DNA from 2 places in the Phyllobacterium sp. RCAM01083 genome. Region 2 is predicted to be linked to the other one. Evidence: predicted binding sites of a transcription regulator. Region 2 holds the regulator's gene; the other holds the start of a gene.
The links. Region 2 encodes LexA, which represses DNA repair genes until DNA is damaged. Its sites were predicted from a motif close to TGTTCNNNNTGTGTTCNG; they were not measured.
Positions count from the first base shown of each region.

Region 1: the regulator LexA is predicted to act here: its motif matches at 1,711-1,728, upstream of parE (DNA topoisomerase IV subunit B).

Region 1 is NZ_JBVFZN010000005.1:1,411,225-1,415,771, forward strand. It holds gene ACZ25R_RS13590 (acetyl-CoA carboxylase biotin carboxylase subunit) at 1-83, opposite strand, end outside; gene ACZ25R_RS13595 (DMT family transporter) at 182-1,108, opposite strand; gene ACZ25R_RS13600 (helix-turn-helix domain-containing protein) at 1,293-1,673, shown strand; gene parE (DNA topoisomerase IV subunit B) at 1,805-3,910, shown strand.
Region 2 is NZ_JBVFZN010000005.1:1,304,708-1,309,254, reverse strand. It holds gene gltX (glutamate--tRNA ligase) at 1-250, opposite strand, end outside; gene ACZ25R_RS13135 (ComEC/Rec2 family competence protein) at 483-2,804, shown strand; gene lexA (transcriptional repressor LexA) at 2,798-3,517, opposite strand; gene ACZ25R_RS13125 (GNAT family N-acetyltransferase) at 3,706-4,547, shown strand, end outside.

The sequences.
Region 1 (4,547 bases), 110 kb from region 2:
GTGGCGATACCCATTTTCCTTGCCGACTTGATCACGCGGCAGGCAATTTCCCCACGGTTGGCAATCAGGATTTTCTTGAACACTTTTATGGACCTCCCGCACAAAATGCGCCTCTGGTTCTATTGCCAATGGCTGATTTGCTCAACTGCTATTGTCAGTGCTTGCATGGAAAGCAGACCGGTTAATTGAAAGCGGGCTCCGGCGTTTTCTGCTTTTTCCCCTCGCGCCAGACCACATAGGCGCCCGAGGCAATGATGATGGCAATGCCCAGCCATTTCGACGCGGTCGGAAACTCCTGGAATACGAACAGGCCGATGATGACGGCCATGACGATTTCCAGATACTGGAACGGCGCCAGCAGCGACGCCGGCGCAAGGCGCGAAGCCTGCACCACGAGGAGATGCCCGCCCGTGGCGATCGCGCCGATGGCAAACAAAAGGAACCAGGACATGCCGGTTGCGGGCGTGCCCAGCGTCATGTCGCTGACGCCGAAGGCTGCACCGAGGAACAGCGCGACGATCACCGTCACCGTACCGCCGATCCCGGCATAGAGCTGCATGACCAGCGGCGTGTCGTGCACGCCCAGGCGGCGGTTGAGAACGAGATAGACCGCAAACAGCGCCGCCGTGCCCAGCGGCAGCAGCGAAACCCAGCCGAACAGCTCCCAGCTCGGCTGGATGACGATCAGCATCCCGATGAACCCGACCGCAACGGCAATGCGCCGGCGCCAGCCGACGGTTTCCTTCAGCACCACGGCCGAGAGCAGCGTCAGCATCAGCGGCTCGACGAAAAACACCGCCATCGCGTCGGCAAGCGGCATGTATTTGACGGCGGCAAAGAAGCACAGGCTGCCGATGCCCATCAGAAAACCGCGCAGCAGGTTGCCCCAGAGGTTGTGCGGCTTGAGCGAGCGCATGCCGGTCAGCGCCACGATGATCAGCATGGTCAGGATCGCCTGGACGACGAAGCGTGACAACGTCACCGTGGCCGGCGGCAGGCTGTCCACCGTCGACAGCCATTTGGCGATGGCATCCATCATCGGCAGGATAAACATCGCACCGGCCATCGTTCCGACGCCCCTCATTTGCGGCGAGGTTGTGTTTTCCATGGTGCGGCCTTTCCGGGACAAATGGCTCAGGTGGGGCCCCAGCCATATCGGCTCTGCGGAAAAATGCAATCATCCGCATAATGCAAAATGGAAGCAAAATGCCGCCGGATTTGACTTTTCTGCTTCCAAATGGTGCAAAAGCTTTCGTCTACACTTTAAAAACAAGAAAAAGATGGAGAAAGCCATGAATTTCATCTCCAACATCATCACCGCCATGCCCGACACGGACACGCTGGGCGGCCGCCTTTCCCGCGCGCGCGACGCCAAGTCGATGACGGTGGCGCAGCTCGCGGTGCGTGTCGGCGTCAAGCCGGAAACCATCGCCGCCTGGGAATCCGACCGGTCGGAGCCCGGTGTCCACCGCCTGTTCATGCTGGCCGGATCGCTCGGGGTCACGCAGACCTGGCTCATACACGGGGTCGGACAATCGCCCGACGAGAGCGACACGGCGGATGAAAACCGCCTGCTGAAAAGCCAGATCGCCAATCTCAAGGCTCTGCACCAGGAGCTGGGCGAGCGGATCGAAGAGCTCGAAAAAGCCGTCTCGCGCCTCAAAGCCGCTTGAAACTTGGGTTTTAACCGCATAGTTCTGTGGTGAACCCCGGAACAGATCACGAACGCCCATCGCGTTTCCCGGCGAAGCATGTCAAGATTGCCGGTGATTCGCAGCCCCTGTAGCATTGGCCAAAATACGATATGGATGACAATAACGACCTCTTTTCAGCGGTAGTCAAAACAGCCCGGGAACGCCAGGCAGCGGTGGACCAGACCAGGGTCGAACCCGCCGCGACGCCGGTGGCACCGCCTGTGAAAATCGCGCCGGTTGTGGCCGCGAAGGCCCCGGCACGGGCCGCCCCCGACAGCAGCGGCGGCTACAATGCGGCGCAGATCCAGGTTCTCGATGGTCTCGAACCCGTCCGCCGCCGTCCGGGCATGTATATCGGCGGCACCGACGAGCGGGCGATGCACCATCTCTTTGCCGAAGTCATCGACAACTCGATGGATGAGGCGGTTGCCGGGCACGCCAACTTCATCGATATCGAACTGGACGAGAACGGCTATCTCTCGGTCACCGACAATGGCCGCGGCATCCCCGTCGATCCGCATCCCGATCCCAAGCAGCTCGGCAAATCCGCGCTCGAAGTCATCATGACCACCCTGCATGCGGGCGGCAAATTCGATTCCGACGTCTACGAAACATCGGGCGGTCTGCACGGCGTCGGCATCTCGGTGGTGAACGCCCTGTCCGATCACGTGGAAGTGGAAGTGGCCCGCAACCGGCGCCTCTACCGCCAGCGCTTCTCGCGCGGCCATCCGCTCGGACCGATCGAGGATGTCGGCGAGGTGCACAACCGTCGCGGCACGCGCGTGACCTTCCATCCGGACCCGGAGATTTTCGGCCAGGGCGCCAAGTTCGATCCGGCCCGGCTTTTCAAGATGGCCCGGTCAAAGGCCTATCTCTTCGGCGGCGTTGAAATCCGCTGGAACTGCGCGCCATCCCTGCTCGACCCGAAGGACCCGACGCCTGACAAGGCGGTGTTTCACTTCCCCGGCGGGTTGAAGGACTATCTGGCGGCCTCGCTCGGCAAGGATTTTCAGGTCACGCGCGACATGTTCGCGGGCAGGACGGAAAAGTCCGGCGGGCACGGCGCGCTGGAATGGGCGGTTGCCTGGTATGGTGGCGACGGCTTTGTCCATTCCTACTGCAACACGATTCCCACGGGCGAAGGCGGCACGCATGAGGCGGGCCTGCGCATCGCCCTCACCCGCGGCCTGAAGGCCTATGCGGAACTGACCGGCAACAAGCGTGCCTCGATCATCACCACCGATGACGTGATGATCTCGTCGGCGGCCATGCTGTCGGTGTTCATCCGCGAACCGGAATTCGTCGGCCAGACCAAGGACAAGCTTGCCACGGTCGAAGCGCAGCGCATTGTCGAAAATGCCATCCGCGATCCATTCGATCATTGGCTCGCCGCCTCGCCGCAGGAAGCATCGAAGCTGCTGGACTGGGTGGTGGAGCGTGCGGACGAGCGCGTCAAGCGCCGCCAGGAAAAGGAAGTCAACCGCAAGTCGGCGGTGCGCAAGCTGCGTCTGCCCGGCAAGCTGGCCGACTGCACCCAGACGGGTGCGCTCGGCGCCGAACTCTTCATCGTCGAGGGTGATTCCGCCGGCGGCTCGGCCAAGCAGGCGCGGGACCGCGCCACGCAGGCGGTGCTGCCGCTGCGCGGCAAGATCCTCAACGTCGTCAGCGCCGGGCGGGAAAAGATGACGGCCAACCAGCAGATCGGCGACCTGATCCAGGCGCTCGGCTGCGGCACGCGGTCAAAATACCGCGACGAGGATTTGCGCTACGACCGCATTATCATCATGACGGATGCCGACGTCGACGGCGCGCACATCGCTTCGCTGCTCATCACCTTCTTCTATCAGGAAATGCCGGAACTCATCCGCAACGGCCACCTGTTCCTCGGCGTGCCGCCGCTCTACCGCATCGCCCAGGGTGGCAAGGTCGCCTATGCCCGCGATGATGCGCACAAGGATGAACTGATGCGCACGCTGTTCACCGGCAAGGGCAAGATCGAGATCGGACGGTTCAAGGGCCTCGGCGAAATGCGCGCCGACCAGCTCAAGGAAACGACGATGGACCGCAAGAAGCGCACGCTTTTGCGGGTGCAGATCGACGAGGAGTGGATCGAGGAAACAAAACTCGCGGTCGATGATCTGATGGGCACGAAACCGGAAGCCCGTTTCCGCTTCATCCAGGACCGCGCCGCGTTCGTGGAAGAGCTGGACATCTGATAATCAGCGATGAAACCTGTTTCAAATGGCGGTGCTTTGCATCGCCATTTTGTTTTTGGGGGAGTCAACTTTTAGCGGGTGGCATAACGCGTGGTGCGTGGTTCGACAAGCTCACCATGAGGGAAGTGATTTGGTTGCAATGCCAATCACAAACGCTGCAGGATGTAACGCTCTGCAGCCCTCCACCTCCCTCATGGTGAGCTTGTCGAACCACGCACAATGGCTCTGCCATCCACCCGTCAAACAAAAATCACGCCAACTTATCCACCACGTCCCAAGCCGAGATATTCTCATCCCTGTCCTTTCCGGCGGGAATGCTTCCGGAAACCTTCGCAAGTCGGGAAAGGACCGGCACTTCATTCCGCAGGCAAAACCTGCGGGATGAGGAGGTTGCGCTGACGCTGCGCGCGTTTCCGATGAGGAAACAAGGCAGAACAGGCAAGGCCTGAAATCGCCGGGGCGGGTGGTCCCAGGATCGCAAGCATCGCATACCGCATACCCCAAGACCCGCGTTCCAGGGACCGCCCGTCTTTCCTCTTTTGCAATGGCCAGATGCGATCGCGGGCGTGGCAAGGCAATGCCGCGCCCGGCGCATGCAAAGGGCGCCGTTTCCGGCGCCCTTGATACGAAGACACGT
Region 2 (4,547 bases):
GACGGGGCGCGCGCTCGTACTGCGACACCGCATCGCCATCCCAATCGAGGCCCAGCCACTTCAGGCCATCGAGAATGGCCGTGACAGCCGCTTCCGAGGAGCGTTCCCGGTCCGTGTCTTCGATGCGCAGCAGCATCTTGCCGCCCGTATGCTTGGCATAAAGCCAGTTGAACAGGGCCGTGCGGGCACCGCCAATATGGAGGTATCCGGTCGGGGAGGGTGCAAAACGGGTAACAACAGGTGACGACATAAGGACTCCAACAGACGTCTCGGCCATTAGCCTAACATCCAATCGATTTGATCTGGCGTTGATGTAGCATAGGAGCGCTGTCGTGCAAGGGCATTGGCAGAATTGGAGGCAAATGCAGGGGCCCGGCACCAGTACACAAACGAGTGAACGGCAGTTTTTTGATCGTCCGGCGGACGATGAGCCGGGTCTTGCGACCCAAATATCCCAGAATGTTGCCGTCACCCGGCGAGGCGTGAGTCTGTCCATAGCGCTGCGCCGGCGCATGGGGTTGGGGCAGGATTTGCTCCCGGCCGTTTCCCGGGCATGCGGGCAGGATTATGATCGCGGCAGTCTTTTTCTGTTCGTTCCGGTTTTTGCCGGCAGCGGCGCCATTGTCTATTTCGGCTTGCCCGTGGAACCGCGGCTGAGCGCCATCCTTTTCGGATTGACCGCGCTTGCCGGGTTCAAACTCCTGGCACGCGAGCGGTATCTGACCGGGATGTGCCTTTCCGCCGCCGTGCTGGTTGTGACGGGCATGCTCTGCGCCAAACTGGAAACGCTGCGGCTGGATACACCGATGCTTGGCTCCGCCGTGACCACGCGGTTGACCGGCCGCATCGTCGCGATCAACCGCGCCGACCGGGGCGGCTGGCGCGTGACGGTGGATGTCGTGGCGACAGAGCGCCCGCAGCTGCGCTATGCCCCGGCAAGGCTGGCTGTATCGGCCAGAGCCTTGCCACCCGAAGCTGCCATAGGCAGCGGGTTGCGCGGTCTGGTGCATCTGCGCCCGCCATCCGGTCCCGTGCGATCCGGCAATTATGACTTTGCCTTCCACAATTATTACAGGGGCATCGGCGGCAGCGGCTTTTTTCTTGGCAGGCCGGAAGCAGCCTCTCTGCCGGAACCGGCTGATTTGACAACCAGAACGCTGTTTGCCGTCGCCGCGATGCGCCAGGCGCTCACCGATCGTATCCTCGGTCATATACCGGGAGAAGCCGGTGCCATCGCCGCATCGCTGATCACCGGCCAGCGCGATGGCATCAGCGAGGCCACCAACAACGCCATGCGGCTGAGCGGCCTGTCGCATATCCTCTCCATTTCGGGATTGCACATGGCGCTCGTGGCCGGGATCGTCATCGGCTCGCTGCGCGCATGCATGGCCTTCTTTCCGGACTTTGCCGCGCGCTATCCCATCAAGAAATTTTCGGCATGCGCGGCGCTGCTGGCGTCGGCATTCTATCTGCTGCTTTCGGGGATCGACGTGGCGGCCCAGCGCAGCTTTGTCATGCTGGCAGTCATGCTTGTCGCCATGACCGTGGACCGGGCGGCGCTGTCGCTGCGCAATGTTGCCCTGGCCGCCTTGGTAACCATTGCCATCGCGCCGCACGAGGTGATGGGGCCAAGCTTCCAGATGTCTTACTCGGCCACTGCCGCACTGATTGCCCTTTACGGCTGGTGGTCGCCGCGCAAGGCCGGCCGGAATGGCAAGCGTCCGCGCCGCAGCAATCTGTTGGCGCAGCTGCCCGGCAAGATCGGCGATCACATCGTTGACGTCGCGCTGACATCCCTGGTCGCCGGTTCGGCCAGTGCGATCTTTGCCGCCTATCATTTCAACAATACGGCACCGCTCGGGCTGATCGGCAACGCATTTGCCTTGCCGGTGGTCTCGGTTCTGGTCATGCCCTTCGCCGTACTGGCGCTGTTGCTGATGCCGTTCGATCTGGATTTCCTGCCGTTCGCCGTCATGGAACGCGGCATCGAGCTGGTGGTGTTCATCGCCCATCACGTTGCCGCACTCTCGCCCTCGGGCAATCTCGGTCCGATGCCGCAGCCGAGCCTGATCCTGATGAGCGCGGCACTTGTGATCCTGCTTCTCACGACGTCGTGGTTGCGTCTGTGCAGCCTGCCGCTGTTTGCTGCGGCCATCCTGATCATGGCACGCACAGCGCCGCCGGATATCGTCCTGTCCGAGGATGGCCGGCTGGCCGGTGTGCGCAATGGCATGGCATTGATGATCAATCGCCCGCAGGGCGGCGCCTTCACGTTGAACAACTGGCGGCAGGGTTTTGGGCTGGAACAGATCGTCAAACCGGCGCGGATCGGCAAAGAGGCAGCGGAGGGTGTCTTCGAATGCGCCGGAAAGCTCTGTCTGGCGCGCGAACCGGGCGGTCTCATCATTGCCTATACGGACGATCCCGCACAAAGGAACGCCGCCTGCAATGAGGGGAATATTGTCGTGCTGGGCTTTGCCGGTGTGGACACCGGTTGCCCCGTTCCGGGCCCGATGGTGATCACGCGCCGTGATCTCGCCTTGAACGGTGCTGCGGAAATCCGGTTCGGTTCCGGCGGGCAAGGGCAGGGTGACGTGACGGATGCATCGAAAGCCGGAGAAGCGCTGGAGCAAAGAGTGCAGTCAGCCCGCCTGACCTGGGCGATCGGTCCGCCCGACCGACCCTGGAACACGTACCGCATCCACTCCAATGCGGCGCGCAACCGGCCGGAGCGTTCACACAAGGCCCACGCGACCGAAGGCGTCCCGGACAATGCTGAACGGGACGCGGCGGCCGGTCAATAACGCCGGATCAGGCCGACGAGCTTGCCCTGCACCCGCACGCGGTCCGGTCCGAAAATCCGCGTTTCATAGGCGGGATTGGCGGCTTCCAGGGCAATCGAGGCACCCTTGCGGCGAAACCGCTTGAGGGTGGCCTCTTCATCATCGACCAGTGCCACGATGATTTCGCCGGGGCTTGCGGTGTCGCCACGCTTGATGACAACGGTATCGCCGTCGAAAATGCCCGCTTCGATCATCGAGTCGCCCTTGACCTCAAGCGCATAATGTTCGCCGCTGCCGATCATGTCTGGCGGAAGGCTCAGCATGTGGGTCTGGTTCTGGATCGCGGAAATCGGCACACCGGCGGCAATCCGGCCCATGACCGGAATGCTGACATTGGCAGGCATGTCCATGTCATTGGAGGCGCGCGGCTGCGGCTTCGGCGGCGCAACATTGCGTCCGAGACTGCCCTCAATGACACTCGGCTCGAACTTTCTCTGGCTGTTGAGGCCGGGTGCGATGGAGTCGGGCAGGCGCAGGACTTCCAGCGCGCGTGCCCTGTTCGCAAGCCGGCGAATGAAGCCGCGCTCTTCCAGCGCAGTGATCAGCCGGTGAATGCCGGATTTGGAGGCCAGATCCAGCGCATCCTTCATTTCGTCGAAGGATGGCGGAATGCCCGTCTCCTTCAGACGCTCATGAATGAAGAGAAGAAGTTCATGTTGTTTACGCGTGAGCATTGGCGATCCTTTAGCAGGGAATCGGAAAAACAAAACCAGAACAAACACTATCTGTTCCAGCATTGTTCTACAAGTGCTTAATATTCCGTTGCGGCAATGCTGGAAGCTTGGTTACGAAGCATGTGCGGGCAGAAATGCGCCCGTTCAGGGTACTGTTCCGTCGGTTTCCAGTTGGATATCACAATATCATGACAGCTTTCATCCGAATCGCCGAGCGCCGGGACCTTGGCGCGATCATTGACTGGGCAGCCGCTGAGGGCTGGAACCCCGGTTTGGACGATGCGGACGCATTCTGGGCCGCGGACCCCAAGGGCTATCACGTGCTTGAGGTGAATGGTGAACTGACGGCAGCGGTCTCGCTGGTCCGCTATGCGCGAGACTACGGCTTTCTCGGTTTCTACATGGTGCGTCCGCAATCGCGCGGTCTGGGTTTCGGCTGGTCGCTCTGGCAGGACGTGCTGAGCGGATTTGCCGGACAGACCGTCGGCCTTGATGGTGTCGTTGCCCAGCAGGAAAACTATCGGAAGTCGGGATTTGTCTATGCCCATGCGAATTACCGCTATGGCGGCGCACCCGGTTGCAAGGCACCCGTCAGCGGCGATATCGTCGCCATCGATGCGCAATGGATTGGCGCCGTCGCCGCCTATGACCGTCAATTCAATCCCGAACCACGGGAATCGTTCATCCGTGCCTGGCTTGGCCCGTCCGGCTCCCGCCACGGCCTGGCCTGCATTGCCGACGGAAAAATCGCGGGGTATGGCGTCGTGCGCGCATGCCGCGAGGGGTACAAAATCGGTCCCTTGTTTGCCGAAACCGAAGAGATCGCCGACCGGCTGTTTCAATCGCTCGCAGCAACAGCCGGGAATGCGCAGGTCTTTCTGGATATTCCCGGGACCAATGGGGCCGCGCGGCGCCTTTGCGACCGCTATGGTCTCGCGCCGGTGTTCGAAACCGCACGCATGTATCGCGGACCGGCGCCCGAATTACCGCTCGACCGGATTTTTGGCATCACAACCTTCGAATTGGGCTA